3 regions of the Flavobacterium lipolyticum genome follow, and region 3 is predicted to be linked to each of the others. Evidence: riboswitches for the same ligand, from Rfam matches in the RefSeq annotation. Region 3 holds a riboswitch; each other region holds the start of a gene.

Region 1 (8,025 bases), 410 kb from region 3:
TACGGTACGGTCATAATTAGGTACTTTGTAACCTCCTGAATTAGCCACATACAATTTTCCGTTATGCACCACCATTTGTTCCGGCTGATAACCAACGGTCACTTTGCGTTTGATTTCTAAGGATGTCGTATCAATCTCAGCTACAAATCCAATTTCGGCATTCGGATCAATAGCAACAGGGCCTGAATACGAACTTACGTAAGCTTTATTTTTGTAGAAAGCGACATATCGGCAATTCGGAATGTCTATTTTTTTGATTCGTTTTGCGGACCATTTGTCGATTACCTCAACTTTATTGGAGCAGTTGATTACCGCATACACTTTACTCCCGTAAATTTTTATATCATTACCCACATCGCCCAGTTCTTTTACTACTGTTGGATTGCGTTCGGAGTAAATATCGGTGGTATAATTCCCTGTTCTGTAATTGAACACGTCAATACTAGCGCGGTTCATTCCCATATTACCTTCGTTCAAAAGGTAAAATCCTTCTATGTTGCCATCGCTTCTTGGTGCGGCAACACTTTTATCTGAAGAGGGAAAAATAGTTTCTTCTTCTCTACAGGAAACCAAAAGAAGAGCAACAAATAAACTAAGCAGGAATCGGGTACTTCTCTTTTTCATAGTGCCATACTGATTATAAATTTTAAAGTACGGCCCGGCATCGGATAATTATAAATTACCTCGTACTGCTGATTAAGGGCATTGTTCAATTCGATCGTTCCTTTTATTTTATACTGATGAAAGGAGAACATTTTTTGAACCGCCAAATCATGGGTGTACCAAGGCTGCACTTCATTAATTTTAATATTGTTTACATTTCCATTGTATCGTTTTCCAACGTATATAAAGCTGTAGTTAAAATTCCATGACTTATAATCTGCATTTAGAATTCCTGATCCGCTGTGCCAGGGAGTATAAGGAATCTGATCTCCGTAAGAGGATAATTCCAAACCGGCAAACTTGGTGTAATCTCTGCTCTCTGAATACGTATAGGTTAAATGAGTAGTCAGATTTACTTTGCCGAAATGCATTTTCATATCCACAGCCGACTCTATTCCTTTTCCCTTCACCTGCCCGATATTGGTCATCATCCAACGGAATAAATTTCCAGTTGGAGCGGCAATTATTTTATCTTTTGTATTGGTATAATATCCATCGACCTGAAGAGAAAACTGATCCAGGAAACCTTTCTCCATTGGTATGTTGTAGGTAAATCCAATGTCATATTGATTCATGTATTCGGGCCTTAAGGTACTGGAACCGACCATCGTATAATACAAATCATTAAAAGTGGGCATTCGGAACATACGTTTCGCAAAAGCTCTTACATTAAAATCGTACGCTTTAAAAGGAGTGTAACCCAAAAATAGGGCGGGAGTGAATTCTGTTTTATCGGGAGCTTTGGCATTATAACGCACTTCTTCCTGCACGTGCGTTCCCACAACACTGCCCAGAACTTTAAAACCATCCCGTCTGTAGGAACTTGCCAGCGCAAACAAAGCGGTGTAGCGCTCCGGATAAGAGAACAGGGTCTTTATGCCTTTTCTGGTTGCATTAAGGCGGTTGTACTGAAAATCAGTTGACAACGAAACGTCCCAGGTGGGTAAAATCTTGTACAGATTGACTGCTGAAAAATAATATTCCTGCTGGTAATAACTATCATCAGATTGAGCGCCTTCGGTAACCACTTCACCCAGTACACTGGTGGTGTCTCTGGCTACATAATGAGTATAATCATAAGCATATTTTGCCTTAGCCTGAAATTTATATCTTTCGCTAAGGTCTTTTATAAAGGTCCCCTGCGCAAAAAAATTCTTGTCGTACTGTCTAAAACCATCCGAAAATTTATTTTCTACAATAGCTCCAGGTGCTCCTCTTTCGGAACCGTAATAATACACTTTGGCATCCCAGGTACCATTTTTTATTTTCCCGTACAGACCAGACTCGAAACGAAATGCTTCTATATCACTATTGTGTCTCGTGGCTGAGGTATCGTAGGCCACAGTACCGTCGAGATTGTTTCTTTTGTATCTGAATTTGTATTCTCCGTTAGATTTTATGTATTCAGAACTGGCACTCCAGCTTACTTTATCACTTAATTTATGCTCCAATCTGAAAGAAAGATCATTGTAATTGATGGACATGGTTTTATACCGAAGTAAGAAATTGGTCTTTTTGTTATTCTCAAAAACAGGCCGTTTGGTGCGCAAATAAATAGTAGAAGCTGCTGCAAAGTCTTTAGCCGACTGAAATATTTCGCTCTTCTGACCATTATACATGGTGAGAGATTCCATATCATCGAGAGAGTATTTTCCTAAATCCGTAACTCCATTTTGTGCATTTCCCAACTGAATTCCGTCATAAAAAACACCCACGTGATTCGTTCCCATGTTGCGTACATCCACCGTTTTAAGTCCGCCCAGACCACCATAGTCCTTGATTTGTACTCCGGCAAAATAACGAAGTGCATCGGCAACATTGTGGCTGGCTAAGTTTTCAAGCAGTACTCCTGAGAGGCTTTGTACGGGAATCACTTCCTGATAAGGTTTTGCTTTTAACAGTACTTCTTTCAAAACCCTCAGACTGTCCTTAGTAGTCTGTGAGCGAAGTACGACGGGAGCTAACAATACGAAAAGAAATAAAAGTAATTTTCTGGTTTTACACATCACTGATTTAATTAAATAAACTTCGGGATGTGATCGTCAAAAAAGCAATAAGGCAGGATCCCATTACAAAATAACGGGTCCGTTTATTGTTGTTCAACTTTATTCCACGAAAGTCTTAAACTATGTGATTCCGGCAGGTCTCCTGACTTGTTCCATCTTTAAACAGCCTTCTCATCCCGCAAAGCGGGACAATGGCATGAGTAACGTTAAAGACTTTTACAGAACTTACAGTAGCGGGTCTGTTCAGGATTTACACCTGATTCCCTTTTAACTGTTTTCTCTAAAGAAAAAACAGACCTTAATCTGGCCGTAAAGATAGAATTATCTTTATAAAAACAAGAGTTAATTAGTTCATATTACACTTTTGACAATGAATGAGACCAAATCTTATTCATTTATTAAAAGAATGCTATCTTAAATATTCTTTACTTTTTTAAACTGAACTGTAACAAAAAAGCATTATTGCGACTAATAATAAGTTCAGTTGGATTGCTTTTTTATAAACATTGAAGAACTGAAACAAAATCATTCAAAACAGGATTTGATTTTATTAATAATGAAGTGAAACAGAAATATTAAAAGTAAATTAACAAATCCCGAGATTTTTGCGTCTTTATATTTGTTAAATTGCGCCCCTGTAAATGAAGATGCCCCTCGTACTACATATTCTTCGAAAAACTCTTGTAAAATGGACTGGAGAAAGGTTTTGGGCCGAAAGTCAAAATTAAAAGAACACTAAAAGAGAAACAAAAAATTCAATGAATACAACAAAGGCTTCCATTATTGCTATTGGAGGATATGTACCGGAAACGGTTTTAAGCAATACTGATTTAGAAAAAAGAATAGATACAACAGATGAGTGGATTACCTCTCGAACAGGCATAAAAGAAAGAAGAATATTGGATGACCCGGCACTGGCAACCTCAGATATGGCTTCTTTCGCCATTAAAGATTTAATAAAAAATTATGATATAAATCCTCTGGATATTGATTGCCTTATACTCGCCACATCAACACCCGATCATATTCTTACTCCCGCTGCCAGTTTGGTATGCGAAAAAGCAGGACTGAAAAGCGCCTGGGGATTTGACCTTAACGCTGCCTGCAGTGGTTTTTTATATGCACTTTCGGTAGGCGCAAGCTTTATTGAAAGCGGCAGATACAAAAATGTTGTCGTAGTTGGTGCCGATAAAATGAGTTCGATCGTGAACTATGAAGACCGAAACAGCTGCATTTTATTTGGTGATGGTGCAGGTGCTGTACTTTTACAACCTACTACAGACGGACGCGGTATTCATCAAAATATTTTCAGAACAGACGGAACAGGTGCTGAATTCCTTTCTGTACGTGCCGGAGGTTCCCTTTTGTCCACAACAGAAGAAACCATTCAAAACAAACAGCACTTTGTACATCAGGAAGGAAGAACCGTTTTTAAACACGCTGTGAGAAACATGAGCGGTACTTCGAAAGAACTAATGGAAAAAGCTTCATTGACTCCGGATATGGTAGACTGGGTAATCCCTCATCAGGCTAACTTAAGAATCATTCAGGCAGTAAGTGAAGAAATTGGTATTGGTATTGAGAAGTTTAAAATAAACATTCAAAGATACGGTAACACTACAGCGGCAACCATCCCGTTATGTCTTTGGGATTTCAAAAACGATTTCAAAAAAGGAGATAATCTTGTTATTACGGCTTTTGGAGCAGGATTTTCCTGGGGCAGTATGTACATCAAATGGTAAATAGTATATAAAAAAATTACGCTAAATTCTTATGCTGAGGTAACTCATCATAAATTCAATATCGATTTCAAACAAAAAAAAACAATCAGTACGTGTACTGATTGTTTTTTTTATGCTTTCAATTCAGATTAAACATAAAATCCAAACCATTATTCTTTTGCAGGCAACTGTATCTCTTCTGGTCAGCCTATTGACAGTAAGAAATACGCTTTCAATTTTTTTTACAATCCGGTCATCTGTCCTGCTATCATTTTACCTTTAAAAAACACACCTTCTCTTTTTGGCAAACGGGCAACTGCTTCGGCTGAACAGCTTGCTTTTACCAAAATAAAATGCGCGTCATCTCCTGTTGCAGGCCATACGCGTACACCTGCATCGTTAAGCGGCAGCACCTCGTTTGTGGTGGCAATGTGCAAAGCACGACTCAAACTGTACTCGTCTGTCCAGCCATAAAGCTGTGCGCATAATTTTGCTTTTTCCAGCATATCACAAGTTCCAAAAGGCATCCAGTGGTCTACAATACTGTCAGTACCCGTCATTAGTTTCACACCGTACTTCTTTAAAGTCGGAATGGGCATGATGGTTTTTCCTATCGGCACTGTCGAAATAACTCCTATTCCAAGTGCTCCCATTTTTTCGGCAATTCCTTCTAAATCTTTCGGATCCATTCGGGCCAATGCAAAACCATGGCTGATATAGGTTTTTCCTTGTAATTGTTTATTCTCTTCGGTTCTTTTAATGATGTATTCTATAGCCGATTTTCCTGAAGGAGGCGATTCGTGCAAATGAATGTCAATGCCTTTATTATGGTCTATCGCGATTTGAAACATGCTGTCAAGTGATTTCTCCATATTTCCATCAACCGTTGTAGGATCAAGTCCGCCAATAAAATCTACCCCCATTTTTGCGGCTTCTCTCAGTAAAGGTTCTGATTGCGAATATAAAATTCCGTGCTGCGGAAAAGCCACAATCTCCCATCCAAAACTGTCTTTATTATTCTCTAAAGCCTTCAACAAATGCTCCAGACTTTTTAATCCGCTCACAGGATCAATATTACATTGGCAACGGGCAAAATAGCTGCCCTGACTTTTCATCAACTGAATAGCCTGCTCTGCTTTGTACTGAGAATCCACAAGCAAATCCGGAATAATTTTCTGTTCCAGCGTAATCATATCTTTTACCGTAAATCCTTTTCTGGGAGCAGCATTCCATTTCCCACCGTAAAAGGTTTTATCAATATGGATGTGCATGTCACGCAATCCCGGAAGCATCAAAAGACCTTTGGCATCTACTTTTTTTAGTTTCCCATCAGGTTTGTCGATTGTAATATTTTTAATCTTCCCATCCGCTATATGCACATTGTACAAATTGGTTTTGGTGGCAATTACTTCTTTTTTTTCATTGTACTCAAAACCGTCTTCCAGTCTTACATTGGTTAAAATATATTCTTTAGCAGAGGCTATACTCTTTTCGGGCTCTTCCGGAGAATGTGCCATTGCAGTATTGCTTATTCCGGAAAACAAGGCAGCCCCTGTTGCTGCGGCTCCCATTCTTAAAAATTGCTTTCGGTTTATTTTGTTGTCGCTCATTGGTTAATAGTGTGAAATATTCCTAAAAAACTGATGCTCAGGAAATAATGGTGAACTGCAAAATTCACTTATTTTTTTAAAACCGGAGCAGGAAGATTAATGATAAGAATGGTACAGATTATAATTTTCCTTAAAATCGGTCGGAGTTTTTCCGATATACTTTTTAAACACTTTGGCAAAATAGCCATTATCGCTAAATCCTAACTGATAAGCAATCTCTTTTACCGACAAATCAGTACTGATCAACAATCGTTTGGCTTCCAGAATGGTTCTTTCTTTTATAACATCGCCAGCCGATTTGTTCAGGAATTTTTGGGAGAGAATATTCAGATAATTAGAAGTCACATTCAACTCTCCGGCGTAAAAATTCACCGAGAATTGGGTTGTAAAATGATCTTCAATCAGTGTCTTGAACTTTTTTATAATTTTTTCTGATTTGGCCGCAACATCATGATCCGGAAATTGAAGCACGTAATCTTTTTGCAATAATTTAAACAGCAGATGCAATCTCAGCAGTACTATTTCTTTGGTCAACAAATCATCTTTAAGTAAATCCGTTTCGATTTCTTCTAGCTGGCTTTTAATTTTCTGAAAACCGCTTTTGTTTAGAGAAAGACAGAAAGGCGAACTTTGTCCGAAAAAAGGCAGCTGCGACAAATTAGAAAAAACGGTCATGATCGCAGGAGAAATCATGAGCTGAAAACCATTCGTATTGACATCAAGTGACCAATTGTGTACCTGTCCTGCTCCCACAAAATGAATCTGATAATCTTCTACTCTCGTTTGTTTAAAATCTACACTATGAAATCCGGAACCGTTCTCTACGAAAAAAACAAGGTAAAAATCGTGTTTATGAGGCTGCTCGAATTCGTTACGCCCTTTTACACTATGCCGAAACAGGGTGATACCAAACGTTTGCTCGCCAAGTATATTTAAAACAGACAAAGTGGGTATGGCATTTTTGCTCAAAGGAATCGATAGTGTTGGTTTATTATTTTCAAAATTATGTAATTAATCGATAGGTAACCTGTTGTGCTAAATTATTTGTTGCTCCTTCTTTTTTGTGATAATTGTTCTAACACATAGAAACATAGATCATGTAACTTAAAATAAGACGTTTCACTTTAAATAAAAGACATAGCTCTATGTGAAAGAAATGTATTTCTTTTTGACATTCTTTTTAAGCTATAAAAAAACTATGTTTCTATGTGTTGAATCATTTTTTCACGCAAATTGCTCCGCCTGTTCTCTATTGCTATGGTTAGCAAATTTTTGCTAATCATTTTAATCCATTAATCGGTGGCTAATGCTTCAACACCTATAAAACTATTTTTTGGCTTTGATAAAATTCAATATCACATTTTTACGCCGCCGCATAAACCGAGCAGGTCAAAACCCTCATTAATGCTGTAAAAAACAGACTCTTTACACAAATTTGAAAGTTTTATGATAAAAACTGAAAGACGATTTTGAATCTCAAATCTAACTTCGCTTCATCAAAGCATTAGAACAAACAGATTATAAATCCAAAAGAGTAAACAATGAAAAAAAAATTAAGTCTATTACTAGCACTCTCTGCTATTACCATAAACTCCTTTGCCAATCTCAAGCAAGAAGATCCTTCATTGGTTTGGTTTAAAAAAACAACCGAAACCATTCGCTTCCAGCTAAACAAAGCGGCACAGACTTACAAACCTGGGAAAAATCCGCGTTCCGTAAATCCTGACGGAACAGTTAGATTAGCAGGTTTGACAGACTGGACTACCGGTTTTTTTCCGGGAAGTCTGTGGTATGGCTATGAACTCACCGGGGATAAAATTCTGGCTGAAGAGGCTAAAAAATTTACACTTGCTTTAGATTCTATACGAAATATAAAAAATACACATGATGTAGGTTTTATGCTGTACTGTTCTTATGGAAATGCTTACAGAATTACGGGAGACAAAACTTATCTTCCGGCACTGGCTGACGGGGCAGCAAATCTTTACGCCCGATTTAGTCCAACAGTAGGAGCTATTCGCTCCT
Region 2 (8,025 bases), on a different contig from region 3:
TTTTATTACTTGCCCATTTAAGATATTCCTTGTCGAACTGCCAATCGTACTTTCCTGCTACGGCAGTTTTACTTGGGTCCGGCTTGTAATACGTCACCTCATAGTTCTTCACTGTAGTCGATTTATAATACTCACTTCCGGCTATTTCGTACCACTCATTATCCTCTGCAATCCCATTTTTATTGGCATCGTAAGCCACCATAATACTCACAGGAGAAAACTTTGAAGCATTTGAAACTGTATTCATCTGAACTGTAAAATCGCGTTTGCCATAAGCATTGATCACCGTGTGATCGAATTTTGTTACGATATAACCACCGAAAGTTCCCAGATCAACAAGAGATCCGTCAGCCAAAATAGCCTGTGCATTCTCTATCGCTTCCGCTTTCGTTGCAAACTCAAAACCGTCATTGTTATAATGCGGAGCAGGTACATAATCGATAATGGAAAGCGCTTTCGAAGTATACGTTTTACCGGTTTCGGCAACTGTAACTTTAGTAGAAGCCTGTTTTACCAACTTATTCAGCGTTACGGTAAAATCTACAGCATAACTTAGTGCTTTTGGCGCTATAAACTTCAAGGTCTTACTGTCGCCGATAACAGAATCTTTAGCCACTCCGTCTTTTCCGGTTACTTTTAAAGTCCATTTGTATTGGGCAACAGCACCATTTGCATTTTCAATCGTTACTTCCGGATCAATCGCTACAACGTTGTATCGCTCCGTTGTAAAATCTGCTTGCAATTTTATAGTAAGAGTTGGATCTTTAATCGGCTCCGGTTTAGGTTCTTCAATTACAGGCTCCGGCTTTGCATCATCATTGCTACAATTGTAAAAAGAACAAACAATGGCGAGGTACAAACTATATTTTATAAACTTTTTCATATTTTTCTCTTCTTACTTTTTTAGATTGTATTTTTTAATTATTTGAAGATCTGCAGCTCCTGAGAATCGCGTAGCCATAGACGACTGCTGGTGGCAAAGTCCCATTGGTTCGCTGACACAGTTCACTACTTTGATAAAATGAATTCCTGGAAGATTTGCTTTATTTCCATTCTTGTCTACCGCCCAGTCGATATCAATATCAGGGCTTTTGGCATTTACGTATCCCCATTCCGGAGCCTCAAAATTCCATAAGGTAGTTTGCCCCGGACGTACTGCTGCGAAATTTACGTTTAGCTTCGTTCCTTCGTAAACAGCTGTATTTTGAGTATCCCAGGCTGGATAATACTCTTTCTTAGTTTTAGACCTTGGTAAAAAGTAGGTTTGAGATTGGTTGTTCTCGCAATAAAGATGCTCACGATCTAAAAAAGGATCATTTGGACCGCTTACTACTACTTTCTTACCGGCCGCAGGTTTATAGTAGGTAATTTTAAAATTCTTAACCGTGTTTTCTTTAGCATGCTGACTTCCTATGATTTCATACCATTCGTCTTCATCGGGTTTTCCATTGCCATTTTTATCATAAGCAACATAAATTAAACCCGGAGCCGGAGGATTGGCTTTATCCGTTAAATCTGCTCCGTAAACTCTGAAGTCTTTTTTTCCTGAAAGATTAACTACCATGTGATCAAATCCAACCACAATTGAACCTCCAAAACCTCCTAAATCGATTGGATAACCAACGCTGGTTTCGCTAATTCTTCCCAATGCTACCCTCATAACATCTGCTTTCACAAATCCGTCTTTGTATAAATCATTGGCAAACATTCCGGGTGCCGGATTAAAATCCTGAATACTTGTTATGTAAGGATTGTAATTTTGAGTCTCATTTATCACATTCACTATGGTGGCACTTGTCCCTTTTTTATCTCCTTCAGTAACATTTAAGGTTAGTTCATAGGCACCGGGATATAAAGCCACAAATCGTAAATCTTTTGTAGTTCCTACAATCGAATCTTTAGTCTGATTGACCGGATTTTTTTTAAGTACCCATTGATAATTTGGATTACTGGTTTCAGCTGAAGCTGTAATATTCAAAACTTTAAAGGTGTTTACTTCAAATTTATCCTGAAGCTTTACTGCTATTGGTATGGCGAGTCCTTCTCCAGAGTTGGCATCATTTTTATCGTCATCGCTGCATCCGGTAAATACCGCTGCAAAAGCCAATAATAATAAATGGGCAAAGTTTTTTTTCATAATTCCTGATATAATAATTTAGTTTAATACACTTTTGAATGGGTTATCGCGTAGGAATGCTTTCTCCTGAAAGATGCAAATCTGTCGCCCCCATTATTTCTGTCGAAGTTTCTCCGAGCCATCCCGCCTGCTGATTAAGGCCATTGTACACTTTCACAAAATCGATTCCGGGAAGCATTACTTTGTTTCCTTTTTCGTCCACAGCCCAGTTAATATCTATGGCCGAATCATCATCATTGTTTGGAGCATTATCTGCATATCCGTATAAAAAAGCATACTGCACAAAATAACTTCCCGTTCCGCTTTCATCAACTGCGTTATCGGATAGTCTTGTTCCTTTATAAGTGATAGAAGATTGGTCTTTAAGCCATTTTGGCCAGTAATCTAAAGAATGATTGTAAGCATTATTCTGAACCAGATAACCACTTTTCCCCTGATTGTCTTTCCATAAAATATACTCCATATCAACAAAACCTACTGTACCTGTAGTTCCGCCCGACACCGGAATTTTATTGGGATCAGGTCGGTAATACGTTATTTCATAATTCTGAATCGTTTTTGGCATCTTATGCCCACCGCCTTCTATCTCGTACCACTGATCGTCCGGAAGTCCGTTTTTATTTGTATCGTAAGCAACCATAATTACTCCTGCTTCACTGCTTCCGCCGCGCATGGTACTGTTCGGATTTGGATTAGCCTCTGCCCAGAATGCATTACCCAGAATTCTGAAATCACGTTTACCCTTAACATTAACAATGGTATGATCGAATCCAAAAACAACATAACCGCCAAAAGCCCCCAATGAAACCAGATCACCGGTTTTCTTAGCCAGATAAGTATTGGCTCTTGATAAAATTCTTTCAGGAGTATCTCCGTCATTAGCAATAGGCAGATCGTTTACAAACTGCCCGGGTGCCGGTTTAAATTCAAATACTTTTGAGATATAGGTTTTATACTCCTTCGTTTCTTTTGTAACGGTAACAACTACTTTTTGAGTTTGTACACTTCCTTTGTCATTTACAGTAACGGCCAATTCATAGACTCCTGCTTCTGCTGCCGCAAATAAAAGTTCCTTTGCTGTAGTAGTACTTAGTGCATAACTTTCTGAAGATGCTTTTGTGATGGTCCAATTGTAAGTAGCTTCTGCTGTTGCGCTGATCGTTGGATTTAAAGTCGTAATTGTAAATCTCTGCATACTAAAAGCTAAATCTGAACTAACAGGCGTCGGATTGCTATTTTCATTTGATGCATTATCATCAGAACAATTGGTTAAGGAGAGTACTGCAATAAGCAACAATAAGGATTGGCAGTTTTTGAAAATAGGATGGTACATGTGGTATTGTTTAGGTTGGTAGTAGTAAAAGCAGGAGAAAATGAAGGAATAACCAAAGAAGTTTTAATTAAAAGCCTTCAACAGAGCGCAATGTTATCCTTATAAGCGTACACAATCCGGCACCGCCAAACGTCCCTGGAATTGAGATGATTTTCTATTAGAACAGGATTAAAATAAGGGAAGAAACCGACACATAATGCATTCAAAAAATCCCGACTCCATACCGATTTCCGTTTCAGAGATGATGGTCTCAAAGAGAAAAAGCAACTATACAACACTCCCGACTGAAGCAGCATAGAAGCAAAAACGATAACAATCAATAAGAATTCTCTTTTTGTATGATACATCACTAATTGAATTAAGAAAACTCCGGGATGTATAAATCAAAAAAGCAATAAGAGAGAATCCCGTCATAAAAAATGACAGGTTCGTTTATTGTTGTTCAACTTTATTCCACGAAAGTCTTAAACTATGTGATTGTGGCAGGTCTCCTGACTTGTTCCATCTTTAAAACAGCCTTCTCATCCCGCAAAGCGAGGCAATGGCATGAGTAACGTTTAAAGACTTATACAGAACTTACAGTAGCGGGTCTGCTCAGGATTTACACCTGATTCCCTTTTAACCATTTTTTCTTAAGAAAAAACAGACCAAAATCTGGCGCAAAGATATAACTATCTTTTACAATAGCGTAATTCTGAATAAAAAATTCCAAATTCCAATATATCTGTCCTAAACACTCTTAGAATTTTGATTTTATTAGTTGATCCCAGAGTGTAACTTTAAAAAATATTTTTTCTTTTTTTTATTCAGATTTTACCCCTTAAATCACGTAGTTATACGCTAAAATTATCAGTACCCAAGTACTAATTTTATAATGGTTTTTGAAACTATAACAACCCTTATAGATTACAATCAAAAATTAAATTACTCCACCAAAAAACAAATAATAACTTAAATCTTATCATTATGAAAAAAGAGTTTCAATCAAACGGGTGTTCTGAAATAAAGCTTGAATCGACTATCCAGAATAATTTTGGCTTTGAACAACTTTATACAGAAGTTTACCTAGGTTTAAACAATGGCAAAAAAACTAGCAAAGCTATCTTTAGTACACCAGAAGACCTGACTGATGGTTCCATCCCTTTAACCCCAGCTTTTCAACATCACGAGGGAACACTTTATCTTAGACATTATTTAACCTATGAGGCAATGCCGGGAGGGCTCGATCAAGCTAAAACAGCTGCAAAGAAACTTCAGTTTCATTATACTATAACGAACAACTGTGATGCTAAAACTAGCAATTTTAAAGGATTTGGACTTGGACCAACTTTTATAGAGAGTGGAAGTCTCGTTTTTTTTGTGACTTTAATTGATATTGTATGAGAACACTAAATATACTTACCTTCCTAATTAGCTTTTCTTCTTTTTCACAATCTATCCAAAAGGTTGATTTAAAAAAAGTAGAAATACTCAACTCAACCGCTTTGGCTTTACTAGACAATTCTGCAGCTATTATATCATCAAATCCGGATGTTAAAGAATTCAATATTAATACAGAAAGTCTGGAGAGTATCTCCTTCGACGGTAATTTATTCTCATCGAACATGAGAGGACTCGAGTACTATGGCTTAGGAACCAAAACAAAAGAGATCAAATCTTTTACCATGCAAAAAATGCAAATGCCTTCGGTTTCCGGAGCATATAGTAAAAATGATTCTATTGCTAAAGTAGCGGTCGGAATTAAATTTAATGTTTTCACACTGTATAATGCCTCATCTGAAGACATGAGAGAAAAATATGCTTCAATGCGCCAAAAATTAAAAAAACTTATAGCATTAGCTAACGATCAAATGGAAAGAGAAGGATATGAGATAGGCGAAGACGAAGACGAAGCAAAAAAATATAATGCTCGCTTCGAAGAAGTATTAGAGGAGCTAATTAAAAACGAATCAGGAATCGAAGCAAAGAATTTTTCAGATATCCTTAAAGCTCCTTTATTAACACTTGATATAGCATCGGCTTATAGTATGCTAATGCCAGCAAAAGATTTCAACAAGTCCCAATCTGGTCGTTTTGGTGCATGGTCTACCCTTACTTTTACATTAGGCAAGGGAGACGAGCATTTAAAGCTATATGGATTCTGCAGATACATACAGGATAATACAGACTACGATTCAAAAAGTAAAAAGTTCACCAACCAAACTAATTTTTTTGATATCGGCTCAAAAGCACAGTTTGATTGGAATAAAATCTCTGTAGGTTATGAATATATTAAACGAAATGGAGACGGTAAAAACTACAGATCTGTTGGATTTGTTCAGTACAAAGTGTCTGACAATCTTTATGTGACAGGCGGTTTTGGAAAAAACTTTGAATCTGCTTTAAACGACGAAACAGTCTCTCTACTTGGGATAAGATGGGGGATTAATGCCAAAGACAGTCGCGACTGGGAATAGCGGTAATTAATAACCAAAATATAAACTCCAAACTCCGGCTAAAATTTGCCGGAGTTTGGAGTTTTTCATAAAATCGTATGGGCCGATTATGTGTTCCTATTCTGAAAAGTCAGGATGAATAGAGTTTGTTTAATTTCTCTAAACCAAAAGCAAATGTTCCTGTACAGGTCCTAATGCAAAAACAATAAACATGGACATTACGGTTAAAATCATAATGACCATAAATAATAAGGTCCCAAAAATACCCGAATCAACCCTCAAGGTGCCCAGTGAAGGAGCTACGGCTTTTTTAGCACTTAAACAACCAATGATTAGAAATGCTCCAATCATCGGAATAAAGCGACCGGCAAGCATCGTAACTGAAGTGGTTAAATTCCAGAAAGGAGTGTTATCAGCCAGCCCTTCAAACCCGCTTCCATTTCCCGCCATCGAAGACACATACTCATAAACGATAGTGGTAAAACCGTGTGGCCCTGTATTGCTCAGCCATTCCACAGCTTCCGGAACATACAAATAAACATGAACCGCTATTGCCGAAAATAATAATGGAATTGCCAAAGCACAAAGGTTAACCAAAACAGCTACCTGAACTTCCTTAATCGAGATTTTTCTGCCAAACAACTCCGGAGTTCGTCCTACCATCAGCGAACCAATAAAAGTAGCTATGATCAGGTAAATAAACATATTGATCCATCCGGTACCCAGCCCTCCAAAAAACGCATCTACCTGCATTCCAATAAACATCCCTATCGAAGACAACGGCATATAACTATCGTGCATACCCGTTATCGTACCGGCCGGGATTATCATATTGACTGCACTGTAAAAGGACGAATAATACGTTCCAAAACGCACCTCTTTACCTTCCATATTGGCTAGTGAAGCGTCAATTCCCATTGCGCTGAGTTTGGGATTACCAGACATTTCACCATAGAGTAAAGGAATACAAGTCACAACAAACCCCATCAACATCACTCCCAAAAGCATTCTTGAAAATTTCTTATTGTTGAGGTATCGGCCTACGAAAACAATAAAAGACATCGGCAAAAGCCAAACGATAATAGTATGAATGATGTAGGTGAAAAAGTTAGGATTCTCAAATGGATGCGCACAGTTGGTTCCAAAAAAGCCACCGCCATTAGATCCTAATTCTTTGATTGGAAGAAACACCGCTGCCGGTCCTGTTGACACTACTACTTCCCTGCCTTCAACAGAGGTAATTTTCTCAGGCTCGTCAAATGTCATTGGTACACCGTTAAACAAAAAAAAAGTTGCCGTAATCATACTTAACGGCAACAATATACGAGTAGATGATCTTACAAAATCACTATAAAAATTCCCTAATCCTTGTATTGATTGTGCAGCAAGTCCCCTGACTACTGCTACACCCGCACATAGGCTTGTGGCCGCACTTAAAAACTGTAAAAGCATAAACACGCCTACTTGTGCAAAATAACTCGCTCCTGTCTCTCCTGAATAATGCTGCAAGTTGGTACTGGTCAAAAAACTAATTGTCGAATTTAACGCCAATGTCCACTCCATACTGTCGATACCAGCCGGGTTTAAAAATAGTTTTCCCTGCAGCAATAAAATAATAAATCCCCAAAGAAACCATATGAATTGTACAGATAACAATACTTTTAAATATGTTTTCCAATTCATTTGAACCGTGGGGTCAATTTTACAAAACCGGTATATCAATCGGTCTAATGGATTAATGAAGTCCGTTATGCTTTTTTCATTTGCATATATTTTTTTCATTTCCCGGCCTACGATGACCGACAGCAAAATAACAGTTAGAAGAATACCAAGTGAAACTATTAATTGAGTTAACATATATTTTAAGATTGAGGTTCTTTGCGAAAGCACCAACAACTAGTCCATACGAACAATAAAAATGTTAATCCCTGATTTACAACCGAAAGCAAATATAAGAAACGCTACTACCTTATCATTTTGATAAGATTACACTATCATTTTGATACTATTTCCTTCTTATTCCTAAAAAATCTCAAGGAATTAGGATACTAAAAATCAAATAATTAATTAGAAAGTACTTTTTACGGCACATCATTTGCATAAAAAACACAAAAAGTAAG
Region 3 (8,025 bases):
CATTAGTAATTCTTTTACCTGCGTATCGCTTGATCCTGATTTGATTAGAATTCTAACATTTTTACCGCTGTCGTTCACTCTCATTAATTCTTCTAAACCGGCAGTTTTTATATATTTATCTGCAGAAGCTTTCATGTCAGCTTCAATTTTAGGGTTTTTAGTGGTAAACACTTTTAGGTAGTCTAATTTTTTAATCAGATTAATGTATTGCTGCGTTTCTTTATCTGAAGTGTCAGCTTTTACCTTACTCATTAAATCAAACATTTTTTTGTTTACGATTACCGAGGTTACGTCGTCCTGACCATCAAATTTGTCAAATGCTCCCTGAGCGTAAAAAGCATGGCTAATGAATACTAAAACTAGTGTTATGATAAAATTTTTACTCATGCTTTTTTTATTGTTTTTTCTGTATTCGTGAATCGTTGATTTCATTTTGATTGAGATTTAAATTACTGTTTAAAAATTTTGTTTTTTGATTGTTCGTATTCTTTAATGTATTGTACACTTTCAATACCTACATTAACATTGTTTGATAATAAGGCCAAAGCTTTTTGCGTTGCGGCAAGTGCTTCTTCCGGATCATCATAGGTTCCCAATTCTGTTTGAGCTGTAACCGGAGTTGCATTTTTTTCGCTCGTATAGAAATAGGTTCCAATTCCCAGCAAAACAACAGCTGAAGCTGCAATCGATAACCACGCCACATTTCGTTTTTTAGTTTTTAGTGGGATCGTCTGCGTCGATTTCTGTTCTTTTACCTGAGAGAAATAACCAAACATTGGTTTGTATTGCTCCAAATGCTGCGCAACATCCGGTGAAGAAAAATATTCTTTTAATTGATTTTCTTCGGCAATCGTGGTTTCTCCCTGAAAGTATTTTTCTAGTATATTTTCTATTTTATTGAATTCCATAACTGTGTGTATTAACCATTGATTCTCTTATTTTTTTTCTCGCTCTTGAAAGGGCTACGCGTATAGCCGTTTCATTCATATTGACAATTTTTGCAATCTCGTCAAATTCATATTGTTCTACATCCCGCAATTGAATTAATATTTGTAATTGTTCGGGTAATTGGCTTATAATTTTTTCAACCCATTCTAAACTATTCGAATCCTCCAGTTTCTTGTCCAGTTGAGGTTCCCGGTCCGTATAATTGTTGTGAACGATTTTGAGATTCCCGGCCCTTTTCGATTTCAACTGATCCAGACAATAATTCTTGGTCATTGTCATTGCAACAGCTTCAACACTATTGTAAGAATCCAGAGTGTCTTTTTTGTTCCATAACTTTACCATAACTTCCTGAGTGGCATCTTCAGCCTCTTCGGTGCTGGTTAACAATCTTTTTGCCAGACGAAAAACTTTGTCTTTAAAAGGATTTATTAATTCTATAAACACATTCTGATTCATAAAATTGGTTGGTTATTCGTTAGCTTATATAGTGAAGACGAGACACTATTATTTTTGTTACACGGGGGATTAATTTTTTTTGCAATAAAAAAAGCAATAAAACTCTTAGAGTTAAAACTAAAGATAGTATTTTTACGTTACTACTAGATAGATATTTACTATATGAAGACAATATTAAGAAGTGTACTGTTATTATTTTTACTTGCTTTTTCTTTGCAATCTTGTGAAGATCAGGATGATGTTGCGGCTCCGGCCTCATTGCAGGTTAATGATTTTGTATGGAAAGGACTGAATCAGTTTTATTTATGGCAAGCTGATGTTCCTACTTTGGCGGATGACCGTTTTAGCAATCAGGAAGCATTAAATGCATTTTTGAGAGGATATTCTAAACCGCAGGATTTATTTCAGGATTTATTGAATAAACCCATAAGTAAATTTCCAAAAGGTCAGGCAATTGATCGTTTTAGCTGGATTGTTGACGATTATACGGTTTTGGAACAGGAACTTCAGGGAACTTCAAAAAATAACGGTATGGATTTCAGGCTTAGTTACAAACCGGGAAGTACTACTGATTTAGTGGGTTACGTACGTTATATTATACCTAATTCTGATGCTTCTAAAAAAGAGATCAAGAGAGGCGATCTTTTTACAGGGATTAACGGAACTTCTTTGACGGTTTCAAATTATCAGTCGCTATTGGCAACGGATAGTTATACCCTGAATATGGCTACTTTTAACGGTACCGGTTTTGATGGTAATGGAAAAACAGTGGTATTAGTAAAAACAACTTTAGATGAAAATCCTGTTTTTATCAATAAAGTGATTACATCCGGAGGTCGCAAAATCGGTTATTTGATGTACAATGGTTTTTATGCCAATTATGATGCGCAGCTTAATGCGGCTTTTGGAGAATTAAAAGCGCAGGGGGTTACGGATTTGGTTTTAGATTTAAGATATAACGGAGGAGGCTCGATACAAACTTCAACACGTTTGGCCAGTATGATTACCGGACAGTTTACCGGGAAAGTTTTTTCGAAAGAGAAATGGAATGCCAAAATCAACGAATATTATCAAAGTGAAGATCCTGAGTCGGTGCTGAATAAATTTGTAGATAAAATGGACGGTGCTGCGATTAACAGCCTGAACCTGACTAAAGTTTATATTTTAACCACAAGTGGTACAGCATCAGCAAGTGAATTGGTTATAAACGGTTTGGTGCCTTATATCTCTGTAGTTCAGGTAGGAGAGACTACTGTTGGTAAAAATGTAGGATCAGTAACCTTATATGATTCTCCAACTTTTGGAAAAACGAACCGTAATCCAAATCATAAGTATGCGATGCAGCCTTTAGTTTTAAAAATTGTAAATGCATCTGATTTTGGAGAATACACAGACGGTTTGAAACCAACGTATGAAAAATTAGAGCGCATTACAAACTTAGGAGTTCTGGGAGATCCAAATGAACCGTTACTGAGTGTAGCAATATCTCAAATAACAGGAATCAGTGCGAAAAAAGCAGGAGACGACAGTGGGGTAGTATTGAAAGCGTTTACAGATGCTAAAGCAATGGACGGAATTAAAAATCAAATGTATATTGATAAAGCTCCGGAAGGACTTTTACGAGCATTGAAATAATAAAAAAGGCTTTCAGAAATGAAAGCCTTCTTTATGTCATAATCCAAACGAGTTACTGGAATTAATCATTGAAATAAAAACCGTTTGGTCCAACACCAACTGTTAATTCTTTTTGTAATGTTCCGCTTAAATTGTAGATGTAAGCTTTGCTGTTTGATTTAAAATCACCTCCGTCAGCAAGATATATACGATTATCGTTTACTGCAAATCCGTATAAATAACCTACAGGAGAAGTTAAGATTGGTGTAGTAGAAGCTGTTGTAGCAGTAGTATTCATAACATAAACAGAACTTGAAGCAGTATAATAAATCTTACCACCTTCAATATCTAATTGACCAGCATTTCCTAAATTAGCAGGCAAAGCAATTTTGGAAACAGATTTGTCTGAAATTTTTACTTTTACAATTTCTCCGGCAGCACCGTAAGGTTTTCTAAGGATAAAAAGAACTCCGTTTTCTTCTTCAATAGAATCTGCATCTGAACCAATAGTAACAGTTTCTACTGTTTTGGTTGTAATGTTTACCACCAACAACTTGTCGCTGTTATTTGGCTCAGTGATGTATAGTTTTCCATTATCTAACACAATTCTGTTTCCTGTACCTTTCAATTCGATTTTAGATTCAACAGTATTTGTACTCAGATTAATTACGGCAACATAATCGTCAATATTGGCGTTAGGGTTTTTTTCCGGGTCAGTGTAGCTAGGATAGGTATTAGCATTAGTTACATAAGCTTTGCCATCCTTAACAACACCATAGCGAGGATTAGCAAGTCCGGTGTCAATTTTTGCAATCAGCTTAAAACTATAGCGGTCTACTACATTAATAACATTTGAACCACCGGCAATAATATAAGCCTTGTCTCCGTCAAAAAAGATGTTTTGAAGATATTTTCCAACGAAATCGCTCGTATTTACAGTTTTGTAAACATCTTTCGTGAAAGTATTTAAATCGTCAGATGTGAAAGAAACGGAACCACCGTCAGTAAAGTTTCCTTCATTTAAGATGAAAACGCCATTATCATAAACTCCTTTAGGTCCATCAGAGTCGTCATTAGAGCAAGAAACAAAAAGCGATGCGCTTAATGCTAGTAAGAATAATCTAGTTAGTTTCATTATTTTAAAATTTAAAGTTTAAGTACAGGTTATAATTTCTTCCGGGCATTGGTCGGTATTCCAGACTTTGATAGAAGGTATTCCAAACATTCAAAACCTGAAAACCTACTTTGAAAGAAGATAAAAATTTAAAATCGTAGTCTACACCAATATTAGAAACGGTGTAAGCCGATACGATTTTTTCGGGGTCATTGTCAGCTTGTGTGTACACAAAGCCATTATAAAGAAATTGATAATGGGCTGATAGGTTATTTCTTGAGTAAGCGATGGCAGCGGTTACTTTATGAAAAGGAACAAAAAACAATTGCTTTTTGGTTTCTACATTTTCTGAAATTGAATAGGCATACGTCGCATTTGCAGTCAGGTTGTTTTTGCCAAAACTCTTTTTCCAACTCAATAGTGTTTCGGCGCCGTAACTATTAACTTTGTCTGTGTTTTGCGGTGACCAGATACCATTAGCTCCCGGGACCCACTGCAATAAATCTTTTATTTTGATATAATAAAAAGTCTGAGTCAAAGAGAAGTTCTGAATGGTGAAAACGTTTCCAATTTCGGCCTGATAAGAACTCTCCGGTTTTAAATTAGGATTTCCGCCTTGTTCCCAGTACAAATCATTGAAAGTTGGAATTCGGAAATTACGGGATACATTCAATTTTAAATTGTACAGTTTCCCAAACTGATAAGAAGAACCTGCCGAGAATAGTACCGGAGATTTATAATTGTCTGTAAATTCTTTACGAACCCCAAATTCGTTTTTCCAGTTTGGAGAAACCTCTTGTTTTATAAGTAAAGCCGCAGAACTTATTTCTCTAACATTATCACCAAAACCACTTCCGTATCCTTTAGTTCGGTTGTAGTCCAGAATACCATTTACTTGCAGCGATTCTAATAACTGATATCCTAAATCGGTTTTTGTAGTCAGGCTTTCTGTTTTTCCGTAGGTATAAATATTGCTGGAATTGTCGGCATAATATTTATAATTCTCAAAAATATAGGCTGTTTTGAAATTGGTTTTGAATCTGCCAAAATCACCATCATACTCTAATAAGTTCCGATTAAAGCCATTGACATATTTGCTTTTAGTTTCAGATTCCGAAACCAATGAAGTATTTCTGTCCGTGTTTGAAGTTTGGGTATATAGCTTTAAACTGTTTTTGGCATCGATTTTATATCCTGCATTAGCACTTAGGGTAATAACATCATACTGACCGTTTTGATTCCAACGCTGTTCGCCTTTCCAGTTGTATTGGTTCAGATATTTATAATCGTTTGTAGAACTGTTTTTGGAAAAACCAATTTGAGTACTCCATTTTTTATTGGAGATATTTGTTTTATAATTAATCCCGATAGTATTGAAACTTCCGTAATCCAATCTTAAACTGTTTTCAAATTTATTGTAAAAAGCGAGATCCGTATTCAAGTGTACGGTTCCTCCAACGGCTCCGCTGCCGTAAATAACACTTCCTCCTCCTGCTTTTACACTAATAGAATTATAATCGGATCCGGAAATGGTATTAAAATCAGTACTTCCGTTCATTTGGGAATTAATGTTGATTCCGTTCCAGATTACAGCCGTTTGCGATGATGTTGTACCTCTAAAAGCAACTGTAGAAAGCATTCCGCGGCCGTACTCTTTAAAATAAATGGTCGAATTAAAGTTTAACAAATCCGTTAATAAGGCTTCATTCTTGCCAATAACAGAGTCATTTAGTTTTAAAACCGATTGTGAATTGGAGTATTTTTTAAGATTAGCGTCAGAAACGACTACTGTTTTAAGTTTCGTAATAGAATCGCTCTGCGCCACGGTAATCTGGCACAACAATAAGAAACAAAGAGCAAAAAGTTTTTTTAAAGTCATAATTTCTACACTCTTTTTCCCGAGAGCTCGATATTGATTACAAAGGCAGGTCTCCTGGCTTGCGTCTTGTTGTTTACCTTCCCATTCGTCAGAGCGAGCAGTGGTTTTGTAGTTAACAACAAGCATTCTTTTCAGAACAAAGCTTACAGTTGCGGGTACAGCTCAAGATTTATGACTTGATTCCCTTTTAATGTGTATGAATGAACACAACCTTAATTTTCTGCAAAGATAAAGTTAAAATTATTGAATTTTCAAATTTGTTTTCGTTTTAGAGAGGGATTCTGAACAAATGATCATTTAAATCACTATTTTAATAACCTGTCCGAATGCGACTTTATTGGTAAAAGCGTCTTTTAAAGGCAATCCGGACTGATGACATAAAATACTTCTGATCACACCTGCATGTGAGACAATGACTACAGGAGCAGTTTGATTGAAAACGTAATCCTGTAAAAACGCACCCACTCTTTCGTGAAGTGTTGTAAAAGATTCGCCGTTTGGGACTTGCGTGGTGACAAAATCTTCCATCCAGGGATTAAGTTCTTCCGCAGGAATTGCATCCCAGTTTTTCAATTCCCAATCGCCAAAATTCATTTCCATCAGACGATCGTCCATAACAAAGGAAAGAGGTTTTACAGTATTTTGGATGTATTGGGACAGTAGGGTACAACGTTTCAATGGACTTGAAAAGAGTAGGGCCTCAGGAGGTAATTGCGAGACAATATCCTTAAAGATTTCCTCGAATGGAATAGCCAAATCTACATCAGTCTGACCGTAGCAGATTCCTTTTGCGCAGGTTGTTTCGGTATGACGAACTAGATAAATTTCCATATCAAAAGAATGCTCAAATAGTAAATAACTTCACAAACCTGTTGCGTTGCTCCCAGACAGTCGCCCGTATAACCATCAATCCATTTTTGGAAATAGCGGGCTAAAAAATAACGCATGATGAATACCGGAATAATTGCCAAAAGAAATTCAGATTGAAAAAATGAAAATGCCAATAATGGAATTAGTCCGAAGAAGAACGAACCTGTAATTTCTTTCCAACTGTGTTTCTTAGCGATAGGTTTGCTTTTACTCGTCGCATCATCGCGGGAGTATTCGTGCGTAAAAATAATAGATATTGCTGCAAGACGACTTAAGGAGTGAGACGAAATAAACAAAAGGAAAATTAGAAAAATGTTAGTGGTAAAAAGTGAAATGGATTCTGAAAGCAGTTTGAATTTTAATAGAAATAGTAAAACCAAACCGATAGCTCCGTAGGCTCCAATCGCACTGTCTTTCATGATAAGCAGAATTTTTTCTTTGGTCCAGCCGCCTCCAAAACCATCACAAACATCAGCAAAACCATCTTCATGAAAAGCTCCCGTGGTTAAAATTGAGGCGATAATAGCCAAAAGTACTGCGGTTTCAATAGATAGAAAAAGCGAGAAAAGATAAAAAGCCAGAAAGGAAATACTCCCAACAATCCAGCCAATGAAAGGAAAATAGCGTGTTGCCTTATTTAAATAGTCAGGATCATGATTGATGTTTTTAGGGCACGGGATTCTGGAGTAAAACATTAAGCAAGTAAAGAAAATATGCAGTTCTTTTTTCATTTAAGATAATTGATTAGGGCAAAATTAAAGGATAAAACTATAAACTGAGACTGAAAACTATTTCCTACTCACTCCCGCACTTTCGAAACTGGCCATTTCATTCAGAAAAACTTCAGCTGATTTCAGAATTGGAAAGGCAATCGCACAGCCTGTACCTTCACCCAAACGTAAATCCAGATTCAGAATAGGTTTTGCATTTAAATAATCTAATAATTTCTGATGCGCTTTCTCGGCAGAACAATGACAGAAGACCGCATTTTTATGAATAGCAGGATTTATTTTTGAAGCAATTAAGAAAGCAGTGCTGCAAATAAAACCATCCACCAGAAGGAGCATGTTGTTCTCAAAAGCAGTTAACATTCCGCTGGCAATTTGTATAATTTCAAAACCTCCAAAGTAGGCCAGCTGCTGTT

What was found. A riboswitch is a leader RNA that binds a small molecule or an ion and turns the genes downstream of it on or off. The one in region 3 is predicted to bind cobalamin.
Region 1: another riboswitch for cobalamin. It lies ahead of LNQ34_RS01755 (TonB-dependent receptor); the one in region 3 lies ahead of LNQ34_RS03630 (TonB-dependent receptor plug domain-containing protein).
Region 2: another riboswitch for cobalamin. It lies ahead of LNQ34_RS20000 (cell surface protein); the one in region 3 lies ahead of LNQ34_RS03630 (TonB-dependent receptor plug domain-containing protein).

The regions. Positions count from the first base shown of each region.
Region 1 covers NZ_JAJJMN010000001.1:408,388-416,412, forward strand. Annotated here, with positions in the region: gene LNQ34_RS01750 (YncE family protein) at 1-624, opposite strand, end outside; gene LNQ34_RS01755 (TonB-dependent receptor) at 621-2,669, opposite strand; cobalamin riboswitch at 2,785-2,985, opposite strand; gene LNQ34_RS01760 (beta-ketoacyl-ACP synthase III) at 3,428-4,411, shown strand; gene LNQ34_RS01765 (amidohydrolase) at 4,633-6,000, opposite strand; gene LNQ34_RS01770 (AraC family transcriptional regulator) at 6,097-6,969, opposite strand; gene LNQ34_RS01775 (glycoside hydrolase family 88 protein) at 7,542-8,025, shown strand, end outside.
Region 2 covers NZ_JAJJMN010000002.1:798,007-806,031, forward strand. Annotated here, with positions in the region: gene LNQ34_RS19990 (hypothetical protein) at 1-883, opposite strand, end outside; gene LNQ34_RS19995 (hypothetical protein) at 896-2,137, opposite strand; gene LNQ34_RS20000 (cell surface protein) at 2,181-3,470, opposite strand; cobalamin riboswitch at 3,935-4,137, opposite strand; gene LNQ34_RS20005 (hypothetical protein) at 4,437-4,853, shown strand; gene LNQ34_RS20010 (hypothetical protein) at 4,850-5,926, shown strand; gene kdpA (potassium-transporting ATPase subunit KdpA) at 6,065-7,762, opposite strand.
Region 3 covers NZ_JAJJMN010000001.1:823,123-831,147, reverse strand. Annotated here, with positions in the region: gene LNQ34_RS03655 (DUF4252 domain-containing protein) at 1-432, opposite strand, end outside; gene LNQ34_RS03650 (P-loop NTPase family protein) at 450-908, opposite strand; gene LNQ34_RS03645 (RNA polymerase sigma factor) at 895-1,404, opposite strand; gene LNQ34_RS03640 (S41 family peptidase) at 1,567-3,039, shown strand; gene LNQ34_RS03635 (YncE family protein) at 3,101-4,153, opposite strand; gene LNQ34_RS03630 (TonB-dependent receptor plug domain-containing protein) at 4,158-6,011, opposite strand; cobalamin riboswitch at 6,039-6,241, opposite strand; gene cobC (alpha-ribazole phosphatase) at 6,309-6,842, opposite strand; gene LNQ34_RS03620 (adenosylcobinamide-GDP ribazoletransferase) at 6,827-7,612, opposite strand; gene cobT (nicotinate-nucleotide--dimethylbenzimidazole phosphoribosyltransferase) at 7,670-8,025, opposite strand, start outside.